Regions from separate parts of the Candidatus Streptomyces philanthi genome, predicted to be linked through region 1. Evidence: riboswitches for the same ligand, from Rfam matches in the RefSeq annotation. Region 1 holds a riboswitch; each other region holds the start of a gene.

Region 1 (3,189 bases):
CGACGAACGCGACGCCGAGTTCACCACCGGGGAGCGCACCGCCGAGGGCTTCCACCGGGTGCGCAACGGCATGGCGCCGGTCATCGCCCGCGGGCTGGCCTACGCCCCGTACGCCGATCTCCTCTGGGTCGAGACCGGCACCCCCGACCTGGCACAGGCCCGCGAGTTCGCCGAGGCCGTCCACGCGCGGTACCCGGACCAGAAGCTCGCCTACAACTGCTCGCCGTCGTTCAACTGGAAGGCCGCCCTGGACGACGACCAGATCGCCAAGTTCCAGCGCGAACTGGGCGCCATGGGCTACGCGTTCCAGTTCATCACCCTGGCCGGTTTCCACTCCCTCAACCACGCCATGTTCGACCTGGCACGCGGCTACGCCGAGCACGGCATGACCGCCTATGTCGACCTCCAGGAGCGCGAGTTCGCCTCCCAGGCGGACGGTTTCACCGCGGTGAGGCACCAACGCGAGGTCGGCACCGGCTACTTCGACCTGGTCTCCACCGCCGTCAACCCCGCCTCGTCCACCACGGCGCTGACCGGGTCGACCGAGGAGCAGCAGTTCCACTAGGACCGGTGCGGCGGACGTCCCGCCGCCGGCCCCAGGGGCGCCCCGCCCGAGCGGGGGCGTACGGCCGTCCCCGTACGCCCCCGCTTCGCCGTCCCTCCCCCGGGAGAACCCGGCGCACCCACCGTCCGCGTGTGCCACGTCACCCTCCGCTTCGCGGGCGTACTCCCCCACATCGCGTGCGAGCGCTTAGGGTGGGCGGTGCAGCTGGTTCGCCCCGTCCGCCAGACGGGAGCGTCGCAAGAGGGAACCCGGTGGGAATCCGGGACTGCCCCGCAGCGGTGAGCGGGAACGACCGCCGTCATACGCACTGGGTCCGCCACGGGCCCGGGAAGCGACGGCCAGTAGGTGTCCTCCCCCGAGGACGTGCCCGCGAGTCCGAAGACCTGCCATCTGCCCGTGCGTGAGCCTCTCCCGCACGGACATCCCGGTGACCTCGAGGGCGGGTCGGCGTACATACCAGGCGGAGGACGGCGCCGTGCCGCGCGCGGTCGTACCCGCCGGGTCCGTCACCCTTCGCGCTCTCGTCCCGCCGCCGGGATCTCAGGGATTCATCTCGCGAAGGAGATCTCCGTGACCACCCAGCCCGCAGCCGCGGCAGCACGGGCCACCGTGTACGGCTACCCCCGCCAGGGACAGCACCGGGAACTGAAGAAGGCGATCGAGGGCTACTGGAAGGGCGCCGTCACCGCCGACGCCCTCCGCGCCACCGCCGCCGACCTGCGCCGTACCCACTGGCGTCAGCTGGCCGACGCCGGTATCGACGAGGTCCCCACGGGTGACTTCTCGTACTACGACCACGTCCTGGACACCACCGTCATGGTGGGCGCGATCCCCGCGCGCCACCGGGAAGCCGTCGCCGCCGACCCGCTCGACGGGTACTTCGCGATGGCGCGCGGCACCCAGGACGTCGCGCCACTGGAGATGACCAAGTGGTTCGACACCAACTACCACTACCTGGTACCCGAACTGGGACCGGAAACGGTGCTCACCGCCGACTCGTCGAAGCAGACCGGCGAGTTGAAGGAGGCCCTGGCCCTGGGCCTGACGCCCCGGCCGGTCCTGGTCGGCCCGGTCACGTATCTGCTGCTGTCCAAGCCCGCGCCCGGCGCGCCCGCGGACTTCGACCCGCTCACCCTCCTGGACCGCCTGCTCCCCGTGTACGCGGAGGTCCTGGCCGATCTGCGCGCGGCCGGCGCCGAGTGGGTGCAGCTGGACGAGCCCGCCCTGGTGCAGGACCGCACCCCGGCCGAACTGGACGCCGCCCGCCGCGCCCACCACGCCCTGGGCGCGCTCACCGACCGGCCGAAGCTGCTGGTCGCGTCGTACTTCGACCGTCTCGGGGACGCCCTGCCGGTGCTGGCCAAGGCCCCGGTCGAGGGGCTGGCACTGGACTTCACCGAGGCCGCGGCCGCCAACCTGGACGACCTCGCCGCCGCGGGCGGGCTGCCCGGCAAGCGGCTGGTCGCCGGTGTCGTCAACGGCCGCAACATCTGGGTCAACGACCTGGAGAAGTCCCTCGCCACCCTCGGCACGCTGCTGGGTCTCGCGGACCGCGTCGACGTGTCCGCGTCCTGCTCCCTGCTGCACGTCCCCTTCGACGCGGCCGCCGAACGGGACATCGACCCGCAGATCCTGCGCTGGCTCGCCTTCGCCCGGCAGAAGACCGCCGAGATCACCGTGCTGGCCCGCGGGCTGAGCAGCGGCCGGGACGCCGTCGCCGGGGAGCTGGCGGCCAACCGCGCCGACATCGCCTCCCGTACGCACTCGCCCCTCACCCGCGACCCGGAGGTCCGCGAGCGGGCCGCCGCCGTCACCGACGCCGACGCGCGCCGCTCCCGGCCGTACGCACAGCGGGCCGCGGCGCAGCGCGCCCGCCTCGGACTGCCGCTGCTGCCGACCACCACCGTCGGCTCCTTCCCGCAGACCGCGGAACTGCGCGCCGCCCGCGCCGACCTGCGCGCCGGCCGGATCGGCACCGCCGGCTACGAGGAGCGCATCAGGGCCGAGATCCAGGAGGTGATCTCCTTCCAGGAGAAGACCGGTCTGGACGTCCTGGTGCACGGTGAGCCGGAGCGCAACGACATGGTCCAGTACTTCGCCGAGCAGCTCACCGGCTACCTGGCGACGCGGCACGGCTGGGTCCAGTCGTACGGCACCCGCTACGTCCGGCCGCCGATCCTCGCCGGGGACATCTCGCGGCCCGAGCCGATGACGGTGCGCTGGACGACGTTCGCGCAGTCGCTGACGAAGCGGCCGGTCAAGGGCATGCTGACCGGCCCGGTCACGATGCTCGCCTGGTCCTACGTCCGCGACGACCAGCCGCTGGGCGACACCGCCCGGCAGGTCGCGCTGGCCCTGCGGGACGAGGTGAACGACCTGGAGGCGGCCGGGACGCCCGTCATCCAGGTCGACGAGCCGGCGCTGCGCGAGACGCTGCCGCTGCGCGAGGAGGGCCGCGCCGGGTACCTGGCGTGGGCCACCGAGGCGTTCCGGCTGACCACCGGCGGGGTGCGGCCGGACACCCAGATCCACACCCATATGTGCTACGCCGAGTTCGGTGACATCGTCCAGGCGATCGACGACCTCGACGCCGATGTCATCAGCCTGGAGGCCGCCCGCTCCCA
Region 2 (3,189 bases), on a different contig from region 1:
ACGGGCGGTACGGGTCGCGGACCAGGCCGGGTGCGGGCCGTGCCGCTCGGCGAGATCGGCGGACGCCTCGTACGCCGCGAGCATGATCCGCTCGGAGATACGGGTCGACAGCTCCCGCGCCTGCGGCGAGTCGAACGGCAGCCGCAGCCGGAAGAAGACGTCCTGGAGCCCCATCAGGCCCAGGCCGACCGGCCGCCAGCGGGCGTTGGACGCGCCGGCCTGCTCGGTCGGGTAGAAGTTGATGTCCACCACGCGGTCGAGGAAGGTCACCGCGGTCCGCACCGTGGCGTCCAGCCGCTCCCAGTCCACCGCCTCCCGCCAGTCGGCGGTGTCCTCGCGCAGGTGCGCGGCGAGGTTGACCGAGCCGAGGTTGCAGACGGCGGTCTCCCCGTCGTCGGTGACCTCCAGGATCTCGGTGCACAGGTTGGAGGAGTGGACGACCCGGCCGGGCTCGGCGGTCTGGTTGGCGGTGCGGTTGGCGGCGTCCTTGAACGTCATCCAGCCGTTGCCGGTCTGCGCGAGCGTCCGCATCATCCGCGCGTACAGCGCCCGCGCCGGGATCTGCTTGACGGCCTTGCCCGCGGCCTCCGCCTCGCGGTACGCGGTGTCGAACTCCTCGCCCCACAGGTCCACCAGCCCGGGGACGTCGACCGGGGAGAACAGCGACCAGTCGGCGTCGTCCGCGACCCGGCGCATGAACTCGTCCGGGATCCAGTGGGCGATGTTGAGGTTGTGGGTGCGGCGGGCGTCCTCACCGGTGTTGTCGCGGAGCTCCAGGAACTCCTCGATGTCCGCGTGCCAGGTCTCCAGGTAGACGCAGGCGGCGCCCTTGCGGCGGCCGCCCTGGTTCACCGCGGCGACCGAGGCGTCCAGGGTGCGCAGGAACGGCACGATGCCGTTGGAGTGCCCGTTGGTGCCCCGGATCAGCGAGCCGCGCGCCCGGATGCGGGAGTACGACAGACCGATGCCGCCGGCGTGCTTGGAGAGCCGGGCGACCTGGTGGTAGCGGTCGTAGATCGAGTCCAGCTCGTCCAGCGGGGAGTCCAGCAGATAGCAGGAGGACATCTGCGGGTGCCGGGTGCCGGAGTTGAAGAGGGTGGGGGAGGAGGGCAGGTAGGACAGGGTGCTGGTGAGGCGGTACAGCTCGGCGACGTCCGCCAGCGCCCGCTCGCCGTCGTCCTCGGCCAGGCCGCAGGCCACCCGCAGGAGGAAGTGCTGGGGCGTCTCCACGACCTTCCGGGTCACGGGGTGGCGCAGCAGGTAGCGGGAGTAGAGGGTGCGCAGGCCGAAGTAGCCGAAGCGGTCGTCGGCGCCGTCGGCGAGCGCGGCCTCGACAAGGGCGTCCAGCCGGTCCGCGTGGGTGGCGACGAAGGCGGCGGTGCGGTCGGCGATCAGGCCCTCGCGGTGGCCGGTGGCGACGGAGGCGGAGAACGCGTCGGCGCCCTGGCCCGCGGCCTCCTCGGCGATGGCGAGGGTGAGCAGCCGGGCGGCGAGCCGGGAGTACTGGGGCTCGTCGCCGATCAGACCGGCCGCGGCCTCGATGGCGAGGTCCCGCAGCCCGGCCTCGTCGGAGCCGGGGTGCCGGCCGCGCAGCGCGGCGGCGGCGACCTTGCCGGGGTCGGTCGCGGTGAGGTCCGCGGTCAGCTCGGTCAGGGTGCGGAGCAGGGCGGTGCCCGGGCCGTCACCGGCGTCCGGGGCGGGGAGGTTCCCGGCGGGGAGCGTGGTGGCGGCGGGCGGTACGGCCCCGGTGTCCGACACGGGCTCCGATGGCGCGATGGTCACGTGCTGCTCTCCCTCACTCGACGAAGGCCGGGAGGGGGAACTCGACGGGCGCGCACGGGGGCGTGCGCACCCCGGCCGCGGCCGCGGGCGCGCGGGCACACCGCGCGGCGTCCACCGGCCCAACCCTCGGGGCCCGGACGTATCGACGCCCGCGCCGGGGACGGCGCGGCCGTACCGTCGGCAGGTCCTCGGACTCACGGGCGCGCAGCCGTGACCACGTCCGGGACGGGATCAGGCGAAATGTGCGCACACGTACACCGTTGCGGGACAGTTCCGGACTCGCACCGGATTCCCCTGCGGCGACAGCGAGCACGAGCATACATCTTGTGTTGGGCCGTGCAGGCGCCACCACATCTTGTGTGTCGCGTGTGATCGAGCGGTGCCTGTCAGTGCCCTCGGCTATCGTCGGCCGTACGTTCTCTGCTCCGCCCGAGGCAGTAAGGAGAGGGTTCCATGACCGCGCTCGCCGACCGTCCGCACGGGCTTCTCGCCGAGTACTTCGAAGAGGCCGCCGCGATACTCGCGCGCTCCGAGGAGGGCGCGCGGCTGGAACTCATCGACGGGAAGATCAGGAGCAAGGCCGTGCCGGACGGGGACCACGGGCGGATCATCGAGTGGCTGATGCGCATTTGCCTCCAGTCGAGGCCGGAGCTGTGGCTCTACCCTGACCAAGGGCTCAAGGTGGAGGAGTACCGGGGCGGCCGGGCCCGCCCGGACGGTTCGCTCGCGCGCAGCGGTGCCTTCGTCGGCCAGGGCGAGTGGGCCGACCCCGCCCCGGTCCTGATGGTCGTCGAAGTCACCTCTTATGACTCCGACACCGACCGGCGCGACCGTGTCGAGAAGCCCCGCGCCTACGCGGAGACCGGTATTCCGGTGTTTCTGCTGATCGACCGGGAGGCGTGCGAGGCGACGGTGTTCAGCGAGCCGGACGGCGTCCGCTATGCGGACGTGCACACCGTGCCGTTCGGCAGGACGCTCGCGCTGCCGGACCCGGTGGGCATCACGCTGGAGACGGAGGCGCTCAAGGACTGGGTGCGGTGACCCGGCCCGCCCGGTGAGCCGGGCCCCCGGTGGCCGGCCGCGCAGGCCAGGGCCGCCGCGCCCCCCCGCAGGGGACGCGACGGCCCGTACCGCTCAGTGCCCGGTCGGGACGCCCGCGTCCTCGGCCGGGCGGGGCGGGGTGGTGCGTACGCCCGTGTCGCCGGCGTCGGCGGTGTAGTCGGCGGGGCTGGTCTCGTCGGTGCCCTGGGGGGCCTTCACGGCGCGCAGGACGAGGGTGAGGACCACCGTCACCACGACATTGAGGACGAAGGCGGTGAGACCGATGTAGCCGATCTGGCCGATGCCGGGGATCTCGGCGCTCGAACCACCGAAGTGGGCCTGCGTCGGGCTGGCCACGCCGTACGC
Region 3 (3,189 bases), on a different contig from region 1:
CTCGGGACGCTGACGTCGACCACGCTGGACAGCGGCTTCGGTTCCTGGCTCATTGCACATGTATCCCGTCGTGACGGCACCACCGGCATGGAGCTGCGCCCCCGTTCTTCGACGGCCGGGCGCGCCGGGTTCACGGTTCAACATACCCACTGATCAGCGGTTGTTGCAGGTGGCAGGGGCAGTCAATTGCGCACACCGCCCGCGTCCCCGGACGGGCGGTGTGCGCGGCCCCCCGGAGCGGGTACGGGCAAATCAGGCCAACGGCACGCAACTCCCCGCCATCGGAACTCCCCTCCGGCGCCGGAGGGTTGGCCGGATGCGGTACGAACCCTGGTACGCCCGTGGCCCGGAGAGGTAGAAGGGGCGGATGGAGACAGAGACGAGTGGACCGACGGTCGAGGAGATGGTGCGGGCCAACGAGGCGAACTGGGACGCCCGTACGCCCGTCCATGTGGCCAGCGCCTTCTACGGGCTGAACGGCACGCGGACCGCGGAGGACTGGTTCGCGCCCTTCGAGTGGGAGGACCTGGGAGGTCTCGAAGGGCGGGACGTCCTGCACCTCCAGTGCCATCTGGGCACGGAGACCGCGGCGTTCGCCGACCGGGGCGCACGGACGGTGGGCCTGGACATCTCGGGGGCCGCCGTCGCCGAGGCGCGCCGGCTGGCCGCCGAGGGCGGGCGGCGGATGGAGTTCGTCCGCTCCGACGTCCACCGGGCGGGCGAGGCGCTGGACGGGCGGCGGTTCGACGTGGTCTACACGGGCAAGGGGGCGCTGTGCTACCTCCCGGACCTGCCCCGCTGGGCCCGTGTCGTCCATGGACTGCTGCGGCCGGGCGGCACCCTGTACCTGGTGGAGTTCCACCCGCTGCTGGACTCGCTGGGCCTGTCCGCCGACCCCGCCTTGCCGGAGCACCAGCAACTCCTTCTGCGTCACGACTACATGGCGGGCCGCGGGCCGCTGCGCAGCGACGCGCCCGTCACCTACACCGACGGGCCGGCGCTCGACGGCGCGACGACGTGCTACGAGTGGCGGCACGGCCTCGGTGAGGTGGTCTCGGCGCTGGTCGGGGCGGGGCTGCGGATCGATCTGCTGCGGGAGACGGACCGGGTGCCGTGGCGCCGCTTCGAGGAGATGGTGCCGGCGGAGAACGGCTGGTGGCGGCTGCCCCCGGAGCGGCCGATCGTCCCGATGCTGTACGCGCTGCGCGCGGTGCGGCCGGACGACGCCACGGACTGAGGGCGGACCGCGTGCCACCTGGGCCCGGGCCATTGACCCGGGCCCTCGGCATGCCGGGCCGGACTCGGCGTGCGGGAGGTGAGGGCTGGACTTACTAGGACGTCCAACTATATCGTCGGAGTACAAGGTCCGCGGTGCAGGGAAGCCGGTGCGAGTCCGGCACGGTCCCGCCACTGTGACCGGGGAGTGCGCTCGTCTGGCAGGAAAGGCCACTGGCGGAGGAACCGCCGGGAAGGCCGGGGAGCGCGCGGAGATCCGGGAGTCAGGATACCGGCCGCGGAACGTTCCGTGTTGTCCACGAGGATGGAGCAGACACGCATGGCACCGGTGCGCACCCGTGATCCTGGTGATCCGGCCCCGCGGGCGGTCTTCCGCCCCGCCTGACGGCCTTCGGGCCGACGTGTTCCCGCGCCCGGCACCCCACCGGTCCCGGTCCTTGGTGACGGGCGCGCCATCCCGGATCTCACCTGACGAGAGCAGGCATCCATGGTCCGTGAACTGACGCATCTCATCGGCGGCGAGCACACCCCGGGCACCTCGGGGACGTACGGCGATGTGCACGACCCCAACACCGGCGAGGTCCAGGCGCGGGTGCCGCTCGCCGGCCGCGCCGACACCGCGGCGGCGATCGCCGACGCCGTCCGGGCGCAGCGCGAATGGGGCGAGTGGAACCCGCAGCGCCGCGCCCGGGTCCTCCTGCGCTTCCTCCAACTGGTCGAGGGGGAACGGGACGCGCTGGCCCGGCTGCTCTCCTCCGAGCACGGCAAGACCGTGGCCGACGCCCACGGGGACATCCAGCGCGGGCTGGAGGTCGTCGAGTTCGCCGCGGGCATCCCGCACCTCCTCAAGGGCGAGTTCACCGACAACGCGGGCCGGGGCATCGATGTGCACTCCCTGCGCGCGCCCGTCGGTGTCGCCGCGGGCATCACGCCGTTCAACTTCCCCGCGATGATCCCCCTGTGGAAGGCCGCGCCCGCGCTGGCCTGCGGAAACTCCTTCGTCCTCAAGCCGTCGGAGCGCGACCCGTCGGTGCCGCTGCGGCTGGCCGAACTGTTCCTGGAGGCGGGCCTGCCGCCGGGCGTCCTCAATGTCGTCAACGGCGGCGAGGAGGCGGCCGCCACCCTTCTGACCGATCCCCGGGTCGGCGCGATCGGCTTCGTCGGCTCCACCCCGGTCGCCTCGCACGTCTACGCCACCGCCGCCGCGCACGGCAAGCGCGCCCAGTGCTTCGGGGGCGCCAAGAACCATCTGATCGTGATGCCGGACGCCGACCTCGACCAGGCGGTGGACGCCCTGATCGGCGCGGGCTACGGCTCCGCCGGCGAGCGCTGCATGGCGGTCTCCGTCGCGGTGCCGGTCGGCGAGCGCACCGCGGACGCCCTGGTCGCCCGCCTCAAGGAACGGATCGGGACGCTGCGCGTCGGCAGGTCCGACGACCCCGGGGCCGACTTCGGTCCCCTCGTCGGCCGGGACGCCGTCGACCGGGTACGCCGCTATGTCGACATCGGCGTCAACGAGGGCGCCGAACTCGTCGTGGACGGACGGGGCTTCACCCTGCCCGGCCACGAGAACGGCTTCTTCGCGGGCGCCTCGCTCTTCGACCGGGTGAGCCCGTCGATGCGGGTCTACCGGGAGGAGATCTTCGGCCCCGTGCTGTGCGTGGTGCGCGCCGCCGACTACGAGGAGGCGCTGCGGCTGCCCAGCGAGCACCCCTACGGCAACGGTGTCGCGATCTTCACCCGGGACGGGGACACCGCGCGCGACTTCACCCGGCGGGTGGACACCGGCATGGTCGGCGTCAACGTGCCCATCCCGGTGCCGGTCGCGTACCACACGTTCGGCGGCTGGAAGCGCTCCGGCTTCGGTGACCTCAACCAGCACGGCCCCGACGCCATCCGCTTCTACACCCGGACCAAGACCGTCACCTCGCGCTGGCCCTCCGGGGCCAAGGA
Region 4 (3,189 bases), on a different contig from region 1:
GGAACGGGAGCCGGGACGGCCAGGTCACAGCGGCTTCCGGGCCGTTGGAACACATCGAGCGCCAGATACCGAAACAGACAAAAGACTTAAACGCTCTTTCGGTCCGCTTTCACCTCATTCTAGGATGAACCTCGATCATGATCATCATGGGTGGACGCGCTCCCGCCTGCCCGGATCCGGGGCGTACGCACCCATCGACTGCGAGGTGAGCCAGATGCCCGGCCTTGCTGCACCGGCCGTGACCGGCACGGTCGTCGCCGGCCCCCCTGCGCCCGCCCGGAACGGCGGGCGCGTACCGCCGCCCCTCCCCCGTCCCCTCAGGAAGCAGGTCACACGATGACGGCAGCCCCCACCTTCGTCGACATACCCCTCGACACCTGTACATGCCCCGGATGCCGGCTCCAGCGCACCGAGGACACCGGCTGCCGCGGCGTACGGGGCCGCGACATCGCCGCCGTGGCGACCCTGACCGGGGCCACGCTGCTGGGCGGTGCGGGAGCCTCGTTCGCGGCCACCGCGACGCCCGCCCCGGCCCACAGCACCACCACGTCCCCCATCACCGCCTCCCCCGCGTCCGTCCCGGCCGTCCCCGCCGCGGCCACCAGGGCCGCGAACCCGCAGGGCGACCCGGGGCCGCTGCACGGCCGCCGGCAGTTGGCGCGGACGGCGGGCCACGACCTGTCGCTGACGCGCCAGCAGATCCTCGCCCGCGCCCAGACCTGGGTGGACGCCCGGGTGCCGTACGTCTGGAACGGCTACTGGTCGGACGGCTACCGGCAGGACTGCTCCGGCTTCATCTCCATGGCCTGGGGCCTGTCCGGCAACCACTGGACCGGCGACATCCACCAGTACGGCGTCCGGATCTCCAAGAGCCAGCTCCAGCCCGGCGACATGCTGCTCTACCACAACCCGGCGAACCCCGAGAAGGGCTCGCACGTGGTGCTCTTCGCCGGCTGGGCCGACAGCGCCCGCACCCGGTACGTGGTGATGGAGGAGGCCGGCGGCCTCGGGGCGGTCAAGCGGACCCTCCCCTACGCGTACACCTCCAACTCCGCCAAGTACGTCCCCTACCGCTACAAGAACGTGGTCACCTCCGGCGGTGAGGGCGGCAACACCGGAGGCGGCGGCAACGCGTTCCCGGGCGCGTCGTCCTTCGGCCCAGGCGCCCACAACGCGAACGTCACCAAGCTCGGGCAGATGCTGGTCAAGCGCGGTGCCGGGAAGTTCTACTCGCAGGGTCCGGGCCCCCGGTGGTCCGACTCCGACCGCAAGGCCACCCAGGCGTTCCAGAAGGCCCAGGGCTGGTCCGGGGCGGAGGCCGACGGCATCCCCGGCCCGGCCACCTGGCGCTACCTGGTCGACGGCACGGGCAAGAACGTCGGCGGCTCGTCCGGCGGCTCCGGCGGCACGTCCGGCGGCGGCTCGGGCAGCGGCCAGTCCACGGCGTTCCCCGGTAAGCAGTACTTCCGCCCCGGCGCGAACAACGCCCATGTCTCCCGGCTCGGGAAGCAACTGGTGAAGAAGGGCTTCGGCAAGCACTACTCCCAGGGCCCCGGCCCCCGCTGGAGCGAGTCCGACCGCCGCAACGTCGAGGCGTTCCAACGGTCCCAGGGCTGGCGCGGCGCCGACGCCGACGGCTACCCCGGCCCGGAAACCTGGAAGCGCCTCTTCCGCTGACCACCCGCGTGGTGCCCGGCGGGCCTGCCCCGGCCCGCCGGGCACCGCACCGCCCCCGCGCGGCTTCGCCTGCCGTTGACCGGCCCCCGCTGACCGCGCGTTGGGCCGGTGCGGAGCCGGACGGTGTCCCGGGAGAAGCGTCTGGCACACTGTGCGCACCAACCCCAGGCGGTGCAGGACAGGAAACCGGTGTGAATCCGGTGCGGTCCCGCCACTGTGACCGGGAGCCCCGCGGCCCCGGGAGCCAGACACTGACGTGCCGCCTTCTCCGTACGACCAGGGGAACGAGGACTTCCCCAGGAGAGGCAGAACGTCATGTCCGGACCCCGGGCCGCGCTGCGCGCGCTGCTCCCGTTCCTCCTGGTGCTCCCGGTGGCCGCCTGCGGCGCGCCGGAGCAGGGCGCGAAGGGTGGGCGGAGCACGACGGAAGGGTTCCCGTACACGGTCACCAACTGCGGTGAGCGGACCACGTTCACCCAGCCGCCCCACCGTGCCGTCACCATGAACCAGCACGCCACCGAGATCCTGCTCGCCCTCGGGCTGCGCGACCGGATCGCCGGCACCGCGTACCTGGACGACAAGATCCTCCCGGAGTACCGGTCCGCGTACGCGGGGCTGAAGGTGCTCGCCGGCAAGTACCCGTCCAAGGAGGTCCTCCTGGGCGCGAACCCGGACTTCGTCTACGGCGGCTACACCAGCGCCTTCGACAAGGGCGCCGGACTCGACCGCGCCACGCTGCGGAAGACCGGCATCGCCACCCGGCTGAACGTCGAGAACTGCGCCGAGGGCCCGGTCGGCACGGAGCAACTGGCCACCGAGATACGCCAGGTCGCGCGCACCTTCGGCGTCCCGGAGCGGGGCGAGAGGCTGGTCGCGCGGCTCCAGGGGAGGATCGACGCGGTGACCAAGCGCCTCAAGGGCGTGCACCGGCCCTCGGTCCTCGTGTACGACTCCGGCGACAGCAGCGCGTTCACCGCGGGCGGCCGGGGCATCGGCAACCAGATCATCACCCTGGCGGGCGGCCGGAACGTCTTCGGCGACATCGGGAAGGTCTTCTCCGCCGTCTCCTGGGAGAAGGTCATCGACCGCGGGCCCGAGGTCATCGTGATCTACGACTACGGCGGGACGAGCGTCGAGGCGAAGAAGAAGCGTCTGCTGAACGACCCGGCGCTCGCCGACGTCCCGGCGATCAGGAACAAGCGGTTCGCGGTGCTCCCGCTGTCCTCCGCCGTCCTCGGCGTCCGCGTCGCCGACGCCGTCGAGGACCTGGCCGCGCAGCTCCACCCGCGTTCCGCATGAGGCCCCCGCTCCCCGCGGCGGCCCGCTTCCCGCTGGTGCTGACGGGCCTCGTGGTGCTGCTGGCCGCCTCGGCGGTCGCCGGGCTGGCCATCGGCCAGGTGCGGATACCGCCGGCGGACGTCGTCCGGGTCCTGTTCGACGGGCCGCACACCGGCGCCTACGCGTCGATCGTGTGGGACGTGCGGCTGCCGAGGGTGCTGCTCGCCGTGGTGG

Evidence for each region. Region 1 has a riboswitch for cobalamin ahead of metE (5-methyltetrahydropteroyltriglutamate--homocysteine S-methyltransferase). Riboswitches for the same ligand answer to the same signal wherever they lie in the genome.
Region 2: it holds a riboswitch for cobalamin, as region 1 does, so the genes downstream of both, AC51EU_RS08505 (ribonucleoside-diphosphate reductase subunit alpha) here and metE (5-methyltetrahydropteroyltriglutamate--homocysteine S-methyltransferase) in region 1, are expected to answer to the same signal.
Region 3: it holds a riboswitch for cobalamin, as region 1 does, so the genes downstream of both, AC51EU_RS08360 (CoA-acylating methylmalonate-semialdehyde dehydrogenase) here and metE (5-methyltetrahydropteroyltriglutamate--homocysteine S-methyltransferase) in region 1, are expected to answer to the same signal.
Region 4: it holds a riboswitch for cobalamin, as region 1 does, so the genes downstream of both, AC51EU_RS01805 (ABC transporter substrate-binding protein) here and metE (5-methyltetrahydropteroyltriglutamate--homocysteine S-methyltransferase) in region 1, are expected to answer to the same signal.

Annotation. Positions count from the first base shown of each region.
Region 1 covers NZ_JCANQV010000064.1:4,583-7,771, forward strand. The annotation lists gene aceA (isocitrate lyase) at 1-565, shown strand, start outside; cobalamin riboswitch at 754-970, shown strand; gene metE (5-methyltetrahydropteroyltriglutamate--homocysteine S-methyltransferase) at 1,136-3,189, shown strand, end outside.
Region 2 covers NZ_JCANQV010000046.1:18,341-21,529, reverse strand. The annotation lists gene AC51EU_RS08505 (ribonucleoside-diphosphate reductase subunit alpha) at 1-1,782, opposite strand, end outside; cobalamin riboswitch at 1,945-2,105, opposite strand; gene AC51EU_RS08500 (Uma2 family endonuclease) at 2,236-2,823, shown strand; gene mctP (monocarboxylate uptake permease MctP) at 2,917-3,189, opposite strand, start outside.
Region 3 covers NZ_JCANQV010000045.1:16,862-20,050, reverse strand. The annotation lists gene AC51EU_RS08370 (SAM-dependent methyltransferase) at 1-53, opposite strand, end outside; gene AC51EU_RS08365 (class I SAM-dependent methyltransferase) at 368-1,237, shown strand; cobalamin riboswitch at 1,353-1,530, shown strand; gene AC51EU_RS08360 (CoA-acylating methylmalonate-semialdehyde dehydrogenase) at 1,724-3,189, shown strand, end outside.
Region 4 covers NZ_JCANQV010000005.1:38,343-41,531, forward strand. The annotation lists gene AC51EU_RS01800 (peptidoglycan-binding protein) at 337-1,677, shown strand; cobalamin riboswitch at 1,814-1,951, shown strand; gene AC51EU_RS01805 (ABC transporter substrate-binding protein) at 1,993-2,976, shown strand; gene AC51EU_RS01810 (FecCD family ABC transporter permease) at 2,973-3,189, shown strand, end outside.